Regions from separate parts of the Brevibacterium sp. FAM 24630 genome, predicted to be linked through region 2. Evidence: riboswitches for the same ligand, from Rfam matches in the RefSeq annotation. Region 2 holds a riboswitch; each other region holds the start of a gene.
What was found. Region 2 has a riboswitch for thiamine pyrophosphate ahead of thiC (phosphomethylpyrimidine synthase ThiC). Riboswitches for the same ligand answer to the same signal wherever they lie in the genome.

Region 1: linked by a shared signal. The riboswitch ahead of thiO (glycine oxidase ThiO) and the one ahead of thiC (phosphomethylpyrimidine synthase ThiC) in region 2 are both predicted to bind thiamine pyrophosphate.
Region 3: linked by a shared signal. The riboswitch ahead of thiM (hydroxyethylthiazole kinase) and the one ahead of thiC (phosphomethylpyrimidine synthase ThiC) in region 2 are both predicted to bind thiamine pyrophosphate.
Region 4: linked by a shared signal. The riboswitch ahead of thiD (bifunctional hydroxymethylpyrimidine kinase/phosphomethylpyrimidine kinase) and the one ahead of thiC (phosphomethylpyrimidine synthase ThiC) in region 2 are both predicted to bind thiamine pyrophosphate.

What each region holds. Positions count from the first base shown of each region.
Region 1 is NZ_JBNBZD010000006.1:49,460-53,747, forward strand. It holds gene ACPUD7_RS06420 (2-dehydropantoate 2-reductase) at 1-743, opposite strand, end outside; gene thiE (thiamine phosphate synthase) at 740-1,423, opposite strand; TPP riboswitch at 1,435-1,538, shown strand; gene thiO (glycine oxidase ThiO) at 1,528-2,655, shown strand; gene thiS (sulfur carrier protein ThiS) at 2,648-2,989, shown strand; gene ACPUD7_RS06440 (thiazole synthase) at 2,991-3,758, shown strand; gene moeB (molybdopterin-synthase adenylyltransferase MoeB) at 3,755-4,288, shown strand, end outside.
Region 2 is NZ_JBNBZD010000009.1:84,067-88,354, forward strand. It holds gene ACPUD7_RS08900 (DUF1684 domain-containing protein) at 1-1,233, opposite strand, end outside; gene ACPUD7_RS08905 (M18 family aminopeptidase) at 1,368-2,672, shown strand; TPP riboswitch at 2,801-2,909, shown strand; gene thiC (phosphomethylpyrimidine synthase ThiC) at 2,905-4,288, shown strand, end outside.
Region 3 is NZ_JBNBZD010000010.1:36,279-40,566, reverse strand. It holds gene ACPUD7_RS09410 (NUDIX hydrolase) at 439-882, opposite strand; TPP riboswitch at 873-971, opposite strand; TPP riboswitch at 1,408-1,503, shown strand; gene thiM (hydroxyethylthiazole kinase) at 1,592-2,416, shown strand; gene thiE (thiamine phosphate synthase) at 2,413-3,048, shown strand; gene ACPUD7_RS09395 (ABC transporter substrate-binding protein) at 3,104-4,147, shown strand; gene ACPUD7_RS09390 (ABC transporter permease) at 4,150-4,288, shown strand, end outside.
Region 4 is NZ_JBNBZD010000010.1:29,723-34,010, forward strand. It holds gene mobF (MobF family relaxase) at 1-647, opposite strand, end outside; gene ACPUD7_RS09360 (DMT family transporter) at 733-1,695, opposite strand; gene ACPUD7_RS09365 (LysR family transcriptional regulator) at 1,774-2,661, shown strand; TPP riboswitch at 2,848-2,939, shown strand; gene thiD (bifunctional hydroxymethylpyrimidine kinase/phosphomethylpyrimidine kinase) at 3,016-3,840, shown strand; gene ACPUD7_RS09375 (TenA family protein) at 3,837-4,288, shown strand, end outside.

The DNA of each region.
Region 1 (4,288 bases), on a different contig from region 2:
TGCGACTTCTCCGACACCGGGTGCCCGGCGGCGTTCGCCACGGCTTCGATCTCGTCGATGATCTGCAGCACCTGATCACGTCCGCCGGCGCTCATGATCGCGCCCACCGGGGCCCGGAAGAGGCAGGTGACGACGCCGGCGGCAGCGATGAAAGCCCATTTCTCCCACAGCCCGTCGATGATGCCGTCGATGACCTGCAGCCGGTACCCGGGCACGTCGAGAGCCGCGGTGATCGGGGCGGGCACCGCCGTCCCGTCGAGGTCGCCGATCGTCATCACGGACAGGTCGGTGAGCTGATGGACCGCATCGTCCTTGATCGTGCCCACGATCTTGACGAGCCCGCCGAGCACCTGCCCCGGGTAGTCCTCCGCCAGCCGATCGATCTGCGCCATGCCGTTGAGGAAGGGGATGATCTTCGTCTCCGGACCGACGGCAGGGCGGATGTCGGTGAGCACCGAGTCGAGTCCATTGGCTTTGACCGCGATGATGACGAGGTCGAACGCACGCGGAGCCTCGTGGAGTTCGGCCGCGGTGAGCACATTCACGGAATTCGTCCGGTCTGCGTCGGGTGAGACGAAGCGCAGTCCGGCGGCGCGGATCCGCTCCGCCTTGGCCTCGCGGAGGAGGAAGGTGACGTCGCGGCCGGCCTCGAGCAGGTAGGACCCGAAAGCCCCACCGGTGGCTCCGGCCCCGGCGATGAGGATCGCGGGTCCGTCGGGTCGGGCATTCGTCGTCTCGGTCATTCCAGCGCCTCCTTGAGTTCCCGTGCGGCCGCAGCGGGGTCCTCTGCCGAGGTTATCGCACGCACGACCACCGCCCGGTTCGCGCCCGCTTGCCGGATCGCCGTCAGCCGCGGTCCTGCCGCAATCCCGCCGATGGCGAACCAGGGTGTGCTCACCGAGGCGGCCACCTCGGTGAGCAGAGACCTGCCCACGGCCGGTCGGCCGGGTTTCGTCGGCGTCTCCCACACCGGTCCGACGCAGAAGTAGTCGACCTCCGGATCCGCCTCGGCGGCGAGCGCCTGGTCCAGGGAATGGGTGGAGCGGCCGAGGATGACGTCGGGGCCGAGGACGGTGCGGGCCTGGGCGCTGGTGAGGTCGCCCTGTCCGACATGGAAGACGTCAGCTCCGGTGAGGAGTGCGACATCGGCACGGTCATTGACAGAGAAGAGTTTTCCGTGTTCGGCGGCGATGTCGCGCAGCACTTCGAGGGCGGCGATCTCGGCTTTGGCCTCAAGGGTCTTGTCGCGAAGTTGGATGATGTCGACTCCCCCGGCATAGGCGGCCCGAAGGAAGTCGGGCAGATCCCCTTCGTCGCCTCTGGCATCGGTGCACAGGTAGAGCGTGGAATCTGCCAACTGGGCTTCCCGTCGGGCCCGCAGTGTTCCGGGCCTTTCGGTGCGCGGTGGAATATCTGTGGTCATGGTCATAGAGTAGAGGAGTTCGCGGGAGCCTCCCAACGAGGCTGAGAGGGCGTAAGAGCCGACCGTCAGACCTGATGCGGGTTATGCCGCCGGAGGGAGAATCCATGCACGTCATCGTCGTCGGCGCCGGAATCATCGGCCTGGCCACGGCTTGGCATCTGCGCCGCCTCGGTGCAGTCGTCACCATCATCGATCCCACCCCCGCCCAGGGAGCCTCCCATGCCGCGGCGGGGATGATCGCCCCGGCCGCCGAAGTGGTGTGGGGTCAGACTCCCCTGTATCCGCTGATGCGATCATCCGGTGAGTTGTACCCCGGGTTCACTGCCGAGGTGGCGAGCGCAACGGGAGCCGAGCTGGGGCTCAATTCCACCGGGACTCTCGTGTGCGCCGGCGACCGGGCCGATCTGCAGACCCTGCGGGAACTGCGCGGGGCCCAGTCAGCAGCCGGGTTCACCACCGAACTCATCTCCGGGTCGAAGGCCCGGGCGGTCGAGCCCTCTCTGGCCCCCTCGATCATCGGCGCCGTGGACATCCCCGACGACTGGTCGGTCGATCCCCGGCGACTGAGCGCGGCGCTGCTGTCGATGACCACGGAGACGCTTGTCCGAGAAACAGTCACCGAGGTGGTTCGCCGTGGCGAGACGACCATCGGAGTCAGACTGGCCGACGGGCGCAGTCTCGAGGCCGACCAGGTGGTGCTGAGCACCGGCAGCGCATCGATCACCGGTGCTCCGGTCCTGCCCGTGCGACAGGTGTGGGGTGATGTGCTCCGGTTACGGACCCAGGCCGAGCACACTCCCCTGCTCACTCGCACCATCCGTGGTTTGGTCAACGGTCGGGCCGTCTACCTCGTTCCGCGTCCGGACGGTGAGATCGTGCTCGGGGCCAGTTCCCGTGAGGACGGTCGATCCGCCACATCTGCCGGGGCTGTGCACCGTCTGCTCCAGGACGGTCAGCGCCTCGTCCCCGGCATCCTCGACTGTGACATCACCGAGGTCACGACTCGGGCCCGCCCCGGCTCCCCCGACGATCTGCCGTTCATCGGCCGTGCCGACGACGGCTGTGTCGTGAGCACCGGGTACTTCCGTCACGGAATTCTGCTCGCCCCTCTCGGCGGACGGTTGGGGGCCGAGCTCGCCCTCGGGATCTCCCCGGACTGGTTGCCCGACGGTGCCCTCGATTCCGTCTCCCCACATCGTTTCTCCGAGGCGGCGCCGGTGTCGAATGCCTGATGCCGTGTTCACCCGCCACCTGTTCAGCCCCGACCATCATCACTTCGAAGAGGAGCCCGATATGACCCGATCCGCATCGACACCCCGAGCCGCCCATTCACCGTCCATCGTTCTCAACGGGGAACGCCGTGAGCTCACCACATCCTCGGCGCTCGACCTCGTCGCCGAGGTCACCGGACGGCAGCTGCACAGCGACGGAACCCCGGCCGACGGAGGACGACTGGGCATCGCCGTGGCCGTCGACGGCGAGGTCATCCGTCGCGGCATGTGGTCCGACTTCACTCTGTCCGACGGGCACACCGTCGACATCGTCACCGCGGTGCAGGGAGGCTGAGATGACCTGGACGATCGATGGTGTGGACATGACCTCCCGGCTCGTCATGGGCACCGGAGGGGCGAGCTCGCTGAGCATCCTCGATGCCGCTCTGCAGGCCTCGGGGACGGAACTGACGACTGTGGCGATGCGTCGCTTCGATGCGCAGTCACGTGATTCGGTATTCAAGCTGCTCGACCGCTTGGGCATCCGCATCCTGCCGAACACGGCCGGATGCTATACCGCCCGGGATGCTGTGCTCACGGCGCAGCTGGCCCGGGAGGCACTCGAGACGAATTGGCTGAAGCTCGAAGTCATCGCCGATGAGGACACCCTGCTGCCGGATCCGATCGAACTCTTCACCGCCGCCGAGGAGCTCGTCCTCGACGGCTTCACCGTCTTCGCGTACACGAACGACGACCCTGCACTGGCCAAACGCCTCGAAGATGCAGGAGTGGCGGCGGTGATGCCCGCCGGTGCGCCCATCGGCAGCGGACTGGGCATCCTCAACCCGCACAATATCGAAACCATCGTCGACCGGGCCGAGGTGCCGATCATCCTCGACGCCGGTGTCGGCACCGCCTCCGATGCGGCCCTGGCGATGGAACTCGGGTGCACCGCGGTGCTTCTGGCCTCAGCGGTCACCCGCGCTCATGATGCGCACGCCATGGCCCGGGCGATGTCCCTGGCCGTCAAGGCCGGGCATCTGGCCGCCGGTGCCGGACGCATCCCGAAGCGGCCGCTGGCGCTGGCGTCCTCGCCGCTGGACGGAATGGTCGGATCACGATGACCGCCGCCGACTCCCGATTGGCTCCGCTGGTGGCCCCCGGGCCACCGCTGTCACCGGAGGAGATCGCACGCTACTCCCGTCACCTCAGCCTGCCGAGTTTCGGACTCGAGGGTCAACGGCGGCTGCGGGCCGCCTCGGTGCTGGTCATCGGTGCCGGCGGACTCGGCTCCCCAGTGCTCAACTATCTGGCGGCGGCCGGGATCGGATCGATCACGATCGTCGACGATGATGTGGTCGAGACCTCGAATCTGCAGCGCCAGATCATCCACGGCACGGCCGATGTGGGCCGGTCGAAGGTCGAATCGGCCGCCGCCGCACTGCACCGGCTCGACCCGGATCTGACCGTCCGGACGATCGAGGGCCGTCTGAATCCGGACAATGCGCTCGACCTCTTCTCCGGACACGATGTGGTCCTCGACGGGGCCGATAACTTCGCCACCCGCTACCTGTCCAATGATGCCGCTGAGCTCACCGGCACGCCGCTGGTGTGGGGCACGATCTTCCGGTTCTCCGGCCAGGTGAGCACCTTC
Region 2 (4,288 bases):
GTCGATGAGCCGCGATCGGGCCTTGCGCCCCAGCGGGCTGAGGTCGCCGCCGGACATCGCGACTCCGTCGAAGCCGACGAGCGAGACCCGACCGTCATCGTGGTTCGGGTTGAGGACCGTGATGTCGAGGCCGAACCGGGAGTACCAGGGCCGGGTCACCTCGGCGCTCTCTTCGTCCCACCACACGTAGAACAGGAACGGCACGTTGATCCCGGCTTCCGAGAAGAAGAACGGGGGACGCCGCTCACCCGCCGTGACCTCGAAGGGCACGACGTTGCCCTCGATCGGGGCGGGGCAGGTCGCGAACGAGGTGAACGCGAAGGGGTAGTTGACCGCGCGGTTGAAATCGATGACGAGCGAGCCGTCCTGATTCGGCACTCCGAGGTCGATCGTCCGCCACGCCGAAGTGGTTGCCCCGTTCGTTCCATCGTGGAAGTCCAGGTGGAGCCCGGTCTTCGGGCACCCGGTGGCAAGCAGTGTGACCTCGCCCTGCTGAGTTTCGAAGGTCACGGTTCCCGCGGCTTGGGTCTGCAGCTGCAGATCCTCCTGCGCGGTTTCGATCGTATGGGTCGGGAACGGGTCGAACCGGGTGAACCGGGCGAGGAAGACGAAGTCTGGGTTCGGGTCGAAGACCGGGACTTCGAAGAATTTGCCCAGCAGCGGCGATTTCGAATCGCGCACACGCACACCGAGGCGGCCGCCCCGGTCGATGAGCTCGTAGAGGACATTGCCGACGGTGAACCAGTTGAGCGATCCCCCGGCCGGCAGCTTCGCGGTGAAGCCGTTGTCCTCGACACGCACCTGCGGTCGGGCTGGGGCCGAGTCATGACCCGCGGTTCCGGCCTCGGCCGCACCGGCATCTGCGGAGGCGTTGTCAGCGGCAGAAGCTCCTGTGGCGGCGTGGTCTGTCACAGCAGGCAGGGTCGAGGTGTCGCTGGGCACCGAGGGGCTCGTCGCTCGGACCGCACCGCCGCCTGTCCCGGCACCCGCACCGCCGCCGGCGGCTTGGCTCAGCAGGTCGAAGGTCTCGGCAGCGGGACCGGCATTGATTCCGGAGTCGAGGGCGACGGTGACCCAGCCGTCCTCGACGGTGAAGGTGCCGGGGGCATCGGGCCAGGTGGACTCGACGTCGAGCCAGTGCAGTCCGACGACGCTGAGCCAGCCGAACGGTTTCGCCAGTGCCGAGTTCCGTGAGTCGCGCCAGGTGTTCCACTCCGTCACGAACTGGTTCACGTCGAACACTCCTTGCCGTTGCTGTTGCGGGCGCAGGATCCCTGCCGCCGCCTTACCCTCGGAACCGATGTCTGACCGGTGCCTGAGGCCTTGTTCCTTGTCATCCAAACTACCGCAAACGATAGGCTGGGGAAATGAGTGAATCACACCCGGACCCGGTTGTCGCCGCGCAGACAGCGGCCGACCTCGGCGACTTCGTCAGTGCCTCCCCCAGCTCCTACCACGCCGTAGCCACCGCAGCCGCCCGTTTGGAGCAGGCCGGTTTCTCCCGCCTCGATGAGGCGAGCGCATGGGCGTTGACGCCCGGATCCGGCCATTTCGTCGTCCGCGACGGTGCGATCATCGCGTGGATGAATCCCACGACCACCGCCGAGGCAGTCCCCGGGTTCCGCGTGTTCGGATCCCACACGGATTCCCCGGCCTTCAAACTCAAACCCGGGGACGAATACACCGCCGAGGGCATGCGCCAGGTCGGAGTGGAGATCTACGGCGGTCCGCTGCTGAATTCCTGGCTCGACCGGGAACTCGCGTTCGCCGGTCGCCTCAGCCTCGCCGACGGCCGGGTCGTGCTCGCCCGCACCGGTCCGATCGCGCGCATTCCGCAGCTGGCAATCCACCTCGACCGGCAGGTCAATGACGGTCTGGCCTTGGACAAGCAGCGTCACACCGCTCCCGTGATCGGCTTGGCCGATCTCGCCGAGGCCGACGTCATCGAACTGCTCGCCGCTTCCGCCGAGGTCGATCCCGAGGCGGTGGTCGGTCACGACGTGTACACCGTCCCCACCCAGGAGCCGGCGCTTTTCGGTGCACGTGAGGAGTTCTTCGCCTCGCCGAGGTTGGACAACCTTCTGTCCGTCCATGCCGGGGTCACTGCACTGACGAGTCTCGACGCCGACTCGGTCGAAGGCATTGCGCTCTTCGCCGCCTTCGACCACGAGGAGATCGGGTCGAACTCACGCTCCGGTGCGTGCGGACCGTTCCTCGCCGATGTCACCGAACGCATCATCGCCTCTCTGCTGCCGGACTCGACGCGCAGCGACTATCTGGCGTCGCTGGCGGCATCGGTGTGCGTGTCATCGGACGCCGGGCATGCCGCTCACCCGAACTATCCGGAACGCCATGATCCGCATGTGCGTCCCCGCCTCGGCGGCGGTCCGCTGCTCAAACTCAACGCTCAGCAGCGGTACGCCACGGATGCTGTGGGCACCGCAGTGTGGTCGCGGGCGTGCACGGCCGCCGGCGTCGACTACCAAGACTTCGTGTCGAACAATGCGATGCCGTGCGGGTCGACAATCGGTCCGCTCACGGCGACACGCCTGGGCATGACGACCGTCGACGTGGGCCCGGCCCTGTATTCGATGCATTCGGCCCGCGAAATGGTCGCGGTCGCCGATGTCGTCGCCCTCGGCAGAGCCGCGACGACGTTCCTCCAAGGCTGATGCTCCTGCAGAACTGATGCGGCAGCGTCGTTTCGCTGGAGCTGTTGTCCTCCGTGGAGGCACCCTCCGTGGAAGCACCCCCGCCTCGGCGGGGTTTGTCCTCACCGCTGTCGACGTGATACGAATTGCACGACCCCACGGGAGCCCTGCAGAAGGGCTGAGATCGGACTGGATCGTCCGAGACCGTAGAACCTGATCCGGTTGATACCGGCGTAGGAAGCGAGGACTGCAGATGACTGCGTTCACCCCTGAAACACCTGTCCCTGCCACGGCTTCGGCCACCGTGCCCAATGCGAAGAACTCCACGAACGATTTCACGATCGAGCAGTATCCGACGCATTCTCCGGCGTGGCTCGAGGATGCCGAGCACGACATCCGCGTTCCCGTCACCCGCATCGAACTCGAGGACTCCGACGGACGGACCAACGCTCCCGTCCACGTCTACCGCACCGTCGGCCCTGGCAGCGTCCCCGAGGAAGGACTGCCGGCACTGCGGTTCCCCTGGATCGAGGGCCGCCTCGACACCGAAACCTACGCCGCCCGCGGACACCGCATCGCCGATGACGGTCGCGCTGCCGTGCGCCGCGGAGCGCCCTCACAGCAGTGGAGGGGTCGCAAACCGGTCCCACTCCGGGCCAAGCCCGGCCGGACCGTGACCCAGATGCACTACGCCCGGGAAGGCATCATCACCCCGGAGATGCGCTTCGTCGCCCTGCGCGAGCAGTGCGATGTCGAGCTCGTCCGCTCGGAGCTCGCCGCCGGCCGCGCGATCATCCCGAACAACATCAACCATCCCGAGTCCGAACCGATGATCATCGGCAAGGCCTTCCTTGTGAAAATCAACGCGAACATCGGCAATTCCGCGGTCACCAGCTCCATCGCCGAGGAGGTGCAGAAGCTGCGATGGGCCGCGAAGTGGGGTGCCGACACCCTCATGGACCTCTCGACCGGAAACGACATCCACACCACCCGAGAGTGGATCATCCGCAACTCCCCCATCCCCATCGGCACCGTCCCGATCTACCAGGCCCTGGAGAAGGTCGACGGCGAGGCGAACGCTCTGACCTGGGAGATCTATCGGGACACCGTCATTGAGCAGTGCGAGCAGGGCGTGGACTACATGACCGTCCATGCCGGCGTGCTGCTGCGCTACGTGCCGCTCACGGCCAACAGGGTCACCGGGATGGTCTCCCGCGGAGGCTCCATCATGGCTGGCTGGTGCTTAGCCCACCATGAGGAGAACTTCCTCTACACCCACTTCGACGAACTCTGCGAGATCTTCGCCCGCTACGACGTCGCGTTCTCACTCGGCGACGGGCTGCGGCCGGGCTCGATCGCCGATGCCAACGACGCCGCCCAGTTCGCCGAGCTCGACACCCTCGCCGAACTCACCGAACGCGCGTGGGCCCACGACGTCCAGGTCATGGTCGAAGGCCCTGGGCACATTCCGCTCCACCTGGTGCGCGAGAACGTCGAACGCCAGCAGAAGCTCTGCCACGGCGCCCCCTTCTACACCTTGGGTCCGCTCGTGACTGACATCGCACCCGGCTACGATCACATCACTTCGGCGATCGGGGCGACCGAAATCGCCCGCTACGGCACGGCGATGCTCTGCT
Region 3 (4,288 bases), on a different contig from region 2:
ACTACCCCCTCAACTGCGAAGAGCCCGCAATGCATGCGGGATTCGAGGACTACCGAGCGACCTGGGAAGACCTCGATCACGATGAACACGACCATCAGGTGGGGTACCGGGTCACCGTTCCCACGTTGGCCCTTTGGGGAGATCACGGGCTCGCGGCCCAAGCTCCAGTGCTGAGTAAGTGGAGAGACTACGTCGAAGAAACCCGAGATAGCACGTCTCTCCTTGAAGGTGGCATCATCGAGAACTGCGGGCATTTCGTACCGGAAGAACGCCCTGAATCTCTCGCTATGCGACTGCGAGACTTCTGGGATCGTCACGAAACGATCAACTGACAGAACCCGCATTGTGTCGCACTGCATCTACCAGGAACCCCGTGCGGTTCCAAAAGTAGTTGTCCTCTTTCCGTCGTTCGGTATCATTCAAACGTATTGAGATAGTTCAAGAGCTTTGCGCGAGCCGGAAGGCAGTCTCGGCAACTTCGCGCACATCAAGACTGAGTGCAAGGTCTCCGTGTTCGAGGTCTTCGATTGAAAACCAGCGTGCTTCCAGCGCGTCATCAGCTGCCACGGGTACCCCGGTTCGCCAGTCGCACCGCACCGCGACGAGGACGAAGTGCTGGAGGAGGGTGCCGGAGTCGTCGTGATGGAAGGCATCGACAGCGGTGAACACCTCGCGTGCCTCACCGTGCACGCCGGTTTCCTCATGCAACTCGCGTAGGGCGGCTTGCTGAATTGTTTCGCCGGTTTCGATTTTCCCCCCAGGGAAGCCCCACCGCCCGACATCTGGCGGGTTCGCGCGACGCACCAGCAGCACGTCGCCGCCACGGATGACTGCTGCGATCGTCGCGACGATCGGACGGGACGGAGAGGTGGAAGCACTCACTTGGACATTCCTTCGCTAGTTCGAACTAGAGCAGGTTCGACGGGTGTGATCTCAGCCGCAGATCCCGTGCAGCACCCCGTGTCACGTCACACCAGTCTACCGAGGATTTGTGCTGCTCATCGGTCGCTGGCTCTTTGCGAGGGAACGTTTATCCGAGGTCTTGCGTTCACTCCCGCCGCTTTTTTCGTGTACTGACGGAGGTGCGGGTTCCGTGCAGCAGGAGTGGAGGGCGCCGATGCCGCCGGCCGATCTCACCCGGAGCCCCTCAGAGGCTGGTAGTCCTCAGCGTCTCCGTGCTCCTGCCGACCGCATGGTTTTGTACCAGGATGGGGCCGTGGTCGGCTGCCCGTGTTGGTATTTGATCTTTCTATATGGTCCCTGACACCGTGGGCTGCACCGATCTGGTTCAGTGTCGGCGAATCACCGTCGACAGCCCCCGCCAGGATCTGCCGTGCTCCTGACCATCGGCGGCCCTAGCGTTCCACGGGAGTGCTCCCAGTTGTGGCCGAATGCGTTAGGGTAGTGGGCAGTGACACGGGGTGCCGCACCCAGCGGCTGAGATCACACCCGTCGAACCTGCTCTAGTTCGTACTGGCGAAGGGAATGTCCGGATGACTTCAGCGCGTTCGAGATACCGATCCAGGTGTCCGCTTTCGGCGTGCCGTCATGGTGATCGACTTTCTTTCGCAGTGGAAGAAAGCGAGAGTTCATGTCTGTCTCATCATCCGCGGTTCTGCTCGGTGAGCTGAGGGCGCAGACCCCGTTGGTGCAGTGCATCACTAACTCGGTGGTCACGAACTTCACCGCGAACACCTTGCTGGCCATCGGCGCGGCACCGGCGATGGTCGACATCGTCGGCGAGGCCGGACCGTTCGCCCGTGTCGCCGGGGGCCTGTTGGTGAATCTGGGAACGCCGATCCCGGAGCAGCGTGCGGCGTCCGAGGAAGCGGTCGCCGTGGCGAACGATGCGGGCACGCCGTGGGTGCTCGATCCGGTCGCGATCGGGTCGCTGCCCATCCGGACAGCTCTCGCCGAGAAGCTCGCCGCCCAGCACCCGTTCGCGATCCGGGGCAACGCCTCCGAGATCCTCGCGCTCGCGGGGGCCGGAACGGGTGGCAAGGGCGTCGAAAGTGCGGATGAGACCGAGGCGGCCGCACCGATCGCGATGCGGTTGGCGAGAGACCTGCGCACAGTCGTGGCGGTGTCTGGGCCGGTGGATCTGGTCACCGACGGTGAGCGCATCCTCCGGGTTTCAAACGGCGATCTGCTGCTGACGAAGATCACCGGCGGTGGGTGCGCGCTGGGTGCGCTGATCGCGGCATTCGCTGCCATCCGTGGTGAGTTCTCACCGGTCGAGGCGGTGGCTGCTGCGCATGTCGTGTACGGGATCGCCGCTGAGCGGGCCGCTGCAGAGACGGCGGGGCCCGGGTCGTTCGCTGCCCGTCTGCTCGACGCGCTGTACGCGATCAGCGCAGCGGAGGTGAGCGCGTCGGAGCAGGTGCGCGCCGAGACGGCGCCGGGCGGTGGGGCGTGAACCTCGGCATCTACCTGGTGACCGATCGTGCGCTCTGCGGTGAACGGGGCGTGGCGGAGACCGTGCGGGCAGCCGTCGATGGCGGGGTGCGCACCGTACAGCTGCGCGACAAGCATGCCGGCTTCGATGCACATCTGCGTGAGCTCGAACGTCTGGCGGAAGCGATCCAGGGCCGCGCGCTGCTGCTGGTCAACGACCGGCTCGATGTCGCGATAGCAGCGAGAGAACGCGGCATCCCGGTCGACGGGGTGCATCTTGGGCAGGGTGACCCCGCCGTGCGATCGGCGCGCGACGAGTTCGGCCCCGATGCCGTGATCGGCCTGACAGCGAACAGTGACGAGCACCTCGCAGCGGTGACGCATTTACCCGAAGGCACTGTGGACTACCTCGGCATCGGCGTGATCCGCCCCACGGCCACCAAGCCGGACCATCCTCCGGCGCTGGGGTTCGACGGCTTTCGACGCCTGGCGGCCGCGGCGTCGGTGCCCTCGGTCGCGATCGGCGGCATCGGTATAGACGATATCGCCCGGCTGCGCGACGACGGCGCCGCAGGGGCTGCCATCGTCTCCGCGATCTGCGCCGCCGAAGACCCCAAGGCGACCGCGCGCCGATTCGTGCGGGCCTGGGGCTGAGCACGAACCGCCCCTGATTCCCAAACCTCATTCCCCGAACAGAACATGGAGAACCGTGACCATCTCACCCAGATTCCGACGCGCATTGACCGCAGCCAGCGCAATCGCGCTCACCACCGTCGTCCTCACCGGCTGCGCCGGCACCGACAACGATGCCCCGGCCGATGATCAGCGCACGACCGTGCGTTTCGCGCTCGACTGGACCCCGAACGTGAACCATACTGGCCTGTACGTGGCCCTGCACGAGGGGTACTTCGAAGACGCCGGCATCGATGTCGAGATCCTGCCGTTCAACAACAGCAACCCCGAGGTGCTCGTCGACGCTGGTCAGGCGGAGTTCGGTATCAGCTTCCAGGACACCGCCTCCATGTCGATCGCCTCCGGCGCCGACCTCACATCGGTGCTCGCCGTGCAGCAGACGTGGGCGACCGAGGTCGCTGTGCTCGGCGACCGCGACGACATCACTAGCCCCGCAGACCTCGACGGTCTCGTCTTCGGCGGCTTCGACAACCCCGCCGAAACGATCACCATGCAGGGTGTCGTGCAGGCCGCAGGCGGTCAAGGCGACTTCGAGACTGTCGTGCTCGGCACGAGCGCATACGAGGCGCTCTATTCGGGGGACGTGGACTTCACCGTTCCGTTCGTCGCGGTGGAGGGCGTCGAGGCTGAGCAGCGCGGGATCGAGCTGAAGAACTTCGCCTACACCGACTACGGGTTCCCCGACGCCTATCAGGTGATCGTCGTCGGCAACGGTACTTGGCTCGAGGAGAACCCCGATGTGGCGCGCGACTTCGTGCAGGCGCTGGCCCGAGGATATGAGGACTCGATCGCCGATCCGGAGGCGACGGCGGAGATCCTGCAGGAGGAGAACTCCGGTCTGCTCACCGAGCTGGACCTGCTGGTCGCAGGGCAGCAGATGCTCTCCGAAGGCTACATGCTCGATGAGAACGGCGACTTCGGCCTGCAGACCGAGGAGCACTGGAGCGAGCTGGGCGAGTTCCTCTTCGATACAGGGCTGCTCACCGACCGCGACGGGAAGCCGCTCGACGAGCAGCCGGACTGGTCGGAGTTCTTCACGAACGAGTACCTGCAGGACTGATCGTGCGGGCGCGCTCCTGGGCGAACCTGTGGGTGCCGCTCGTCTTCCTCACCGTGCTCGTCGCAGTGTGGGAGGCGGCCGTGCACCTGACCGGGGCGCGCCCGCAGGTGCTCCCCGCCCCGTCCCGTGTCGCGGAGTCGG
Region 4 (4,288 bases), on a different contig from region 2:
TCGTAGTGATCGAAGGCCGTGGCGATCAGGCCGGTCACGTCGACCTGGGCGACCGCGCCATCGGCGGCGGTGTAGCCGGTGCGGGTCGCGGCGACCTCGCGCTCCATGAAGTCCACGACCTCGGCGACCGCGTCGTGATGCGCCTGAGCGATCAGGGCCTGCGTGCCGGCGTCGGCCACGCCCCACAGCACCGAAACGGACTTCGGCACCGAAAACGTGTAGTCGAAGCCCGCAACCGAACGGCGGTTGCCCCGCTCGATCTCCTCGGCCTCGATCTGGCTGATCTGCTCGGCACGCTCACCCATCCCCAGGCCAGGGTCGAGGTCCGCGACGCGCTGCTCGATCCGTTCCGCGACCGAGACGTACCGTGGGAAGGCCCGCCCGAGCGGGTCGCCGCTGACGGGGTCGCGGCCCATGCCGATCAGCAACTGCAACTGCGACTCTGAGACCTCATCGCCGTGAACGATCTGCCCGTCGCCGAGGCCGTGCAGAGCCGACCCCATCCAAGTGCCCGGTGGTGTTCCCTCCTCCGTGTAGTACCTGGTCAGCGGGGTCGAGAGGGAGCGATCGCCGTCGGCGGCAGCGATCGTGCGAAGCAGGTACTTGTACCCGTCACCCGCACTCATCACCCGCATCGAGACCGTCATGCAGATCAGGTGAACCGCGCAGTCACCATGCAGAACGGTGACAATGTCCGAGCGGCGTTCTTCTCTCATGCTGGTGGGGTGAGGATCAGCTGGATGGGGTGCTGGGTGTCGTGGGGTCTGGTGTCTGCTTTCGGCGGTGTCGGAGTCTGCGGTGGAGGCCGTTTGCTATCGCGACGGCGGCGACGACGATTCCAGCCCCCGTGAGTTGGAGCGCTGTGGGGTACTCAGCGAGGGTCACAGCGGCGAGGCCGAGCGCGAGCACCGGTTGGGTCAGCAGGAGTGTTGCGGTGGTGGTGGGGGCGAGGCGGATGCTGCCGTGGTGGATCAGCAGCCAGGCGATGACCTGCCCGAGGAGGGCGAGAGCGACCAGCAGCGTCCAGGATGAGGCGCTGATGCTGGTCAGGTGCAGCCCGCCGGAGAACGGGGCGATGAGCGTCGTGGTCATCGCGGCGGAGGCGGTCGCCCAGGCCAGCGGCTGGATCAGGCGGCCCGGTTCCTGCCGGGTGGCTCGGCGGGTGAGGAACAGGTAGGTTCCGTACCCGACTCCGGCGAGCAGGCCCAGGACTGTTCCTGTGACAGCGTTTCCGCCCAGTGTGGCGGTGTCCCACAGGCCGCCGACGAGACTGATCCCCAGCAGCATCAGTGGCAGGGCCACGAGGAACTGCGTCGTGATCGGTTCTCGGTCGACGGCCAGCGCCAGCAGCGGGAGCACGATCACCTGGACGTTGATCAGGACGGTGCTGATCCCGGCACCGACCTGATAGATCGCGGCGGTCCAGGCGGCGTAGTCGACCCCGAGCGCGATCCCGGCCGCGGTCGCCCAACCGATGCCCCGCCACGACAGACCGCCACGCCGGTTACGTTCGGCACGCGCCAGGGGAACGAGAACGAGCACGGCGATCGCGCAGCGCAGCATGGCGGTCGTCGCGGCGTCCACACCGGCGAGCTTGACCAGGATCGCCGAGACCGACAGGCACAGCGCTCCGGCGAGCACGCCCGCCGACCCGACCGCGGAGATTGGGCTTCCAGCCTGGTGGGTGTTGATCACACCCCGACGTTATACATCGCACACCGGTAAGCACTACTTCTGATATCTACCAAGTAGTGGTAAGCATGACGTATGAGTGTGGAATGGAACCGACTGCGGGTACTGGATGCGGTCGCGCGGGCCGGATCGGTGACGCGGGCAGCCGCGCTGCTGCACATGACTGGCCCAGCCGTGTCGCAGCAGCTGCGGCGGATCGAGGCCGAAGCCGGCATCCGCGTGGTCATCCCCGATGGTCGCGGGGTGCGCCTGACGAGCGAGGGGCGCGTGCTGGCCGACTACGCCGGCCGCGTCGCCGAACTCATGACGCAGGCGGAGAAGGATCTGCACCACGGCGACGAACTGGTCGGTCGCATCTGCATCGGCGCGCTCGCCTCGATCATCCGCACCGCTCTCACCGCACGCCTCCCCGCGTTTCAGCGTTGCCACCCGCGCGTGGAGCTGCGCATCGAAGACGGCGAAACGACCGGGCACCTGGATCGCCTCATCGATGGTCGCCTCGACCTGGTGTTCGCCGAATCCTGGAGCCCGTCACCGCTCCGGCTGCCCTTCGGCGTCGCCTCCCGCCTGGTGGCCAGCGAACCCGTGTGGATCGCGCTGCCCGGAACCCACCCGCTGCGGGAGAACGCAGTGCTCGACCTCACGGACCTGGCCGATGAGGTCTGGGCCACCTGCGCGCGCGATTCTGACGGGCACCTGGCCCTCACCCAGCTGGCACGCGCGACCGGGATCGAACTCGATATCCGGCACTACGTCGCCGATCACTCCACCCAGCTCGCACTCGTGAACGCGGGCCTTGCCATCGCCTGCGTACCTGCCTCCGCACGCCAACCCGACGATGCCGGGATCGTCTACCGCCGGCTGAGCACCGAGATGCACCGCGACATCCTGCTCCTGACCAGCGACAAGACCCCGCCACGCCCAGTTGACACCCTCGTCGCACACCTCACGGCCACGTCGCACGAGTAGGCTTAAGCCGCAGAAACTAGCCGATCAAGACGCGACTACTTTTGCGCCCCCACGGCGTGCGTTACTCTGCGTAGCACCTCGTCAACGTAACGGTATTGACAGCCGTCGGTCACGGCGTTCGCACGTCTGAGCGGAGTAGTTCCGCGCCGCGTTCGCCCCTCGACGATGATTTTTGGCTATGGTGGATGTGTAGACACGGGGTGCCCGACGCGGGCTGAGATCACACCCGGGAACCTGATCGAGTTCGGACTCGCGGAGGGATGTCGATGAACGACGTTATGCAGGCACACTTGCGGGTGCTGGCGCGCACTCCCGTTTCCAGGCTCGACACGAGCGAGAGATGGAGACGGGACTTTGATTCCGAACGTATTGACCATCGCGGGCACTGACCCCACCGGGGGCGCGGGGATCCAAGCCGATCTGAAGGCTTTCTCCGCGCAGGGCGCTTACGGGATGAGCGTGATCACGGCCGTCGTTGCTCAGAATACACAGGGTGTGCAGGGCTTCGTCGCTCTGGAGCCGGGATTCGTTGCGGAACAGATCGCCGCGGTGTTCGAGGACGTGCGCGTAGACGCAGTGAAGATCGGGATGGTCGCCAACGCCGCTATCGCCGAGGCGATCGCCGAGAGTCTGGACCGCTACACGAAGTGCCCGGTGGTGCTCGACCCAGTGATGGTCGCCAAGAGCGGAGATCATCTCCTCGAGCAGGACGCCGTCGACACGATCCGCGAGCGACTGGTGCCGCGATCCACCGTGATCACCCCGAACCTCCCCGAGGCCTCGGTCCTGCTCGGACGCGACACCGAGATCGGCGACCTCGCAGGGATGCGGGCGGCGCTGGATGAGCTGCGTGGCCTCGGAGCCGGCTGGGTGCTGCTGAAGGGCGGTCACCTCGGCAGCGGCGAGAGCATCGACATCCTCACCGGTGCCGAGACCATCGAGCTGACCGCACCGCGCATCGACACCGTGAACAATCACGGCACCGGCTGCACCCTGTCGGCCGCGCTCGCCGCCCTCCTCCCGGGCCAGGCCGTGCCCGTGGCGGTGCAACACGCAAAGGAGTACCTCACCGAGGCGCTTCTCCGCGCCGGAGACCTGGAGGTCGGCTCCGGTCACGGCCCCGTCCACCACTTCCACGCCCTCTGGGGCGACGCACTTGACCGAGGAGGAGAACGATGACCGAGAGATTCACCGACGCGCTGCGCGATCAGAACCGAGACACCTGGGAGCGGGCGGTCTCGCACCGCTTCGTGCGCGAACTGTTCGACGGCAGCATCGACGACGCCGTGATGGCTGGCTACCTCGTGCAGGACTATCGCTTCCTCGACGGCTTCCTGGTACTGCTCGGCTCTGCGGTCGCGAGCGCCGACGCGCTCGAGCCGCGGCTGAGGCTGGCCCGCTTCATCGGCGAAGTCGCGGGCGACGAGAGCACCTACTTCCTGCGCGCCTTCGACGCGCTCGGCGTGACCGAAGAGCAGCGTGAGCTGATCCCCGACACGGAGGCGACCACCGCGTTCACGGCGCTGTTCCGCGAGGCGGCCGAGACCCGCGAGTACGCGGTGATTCTTGCGGTGCTGCTCGTCACTGAATGGCTGTACCTCGACTGGGCCACGAACGCGCCTGAAGC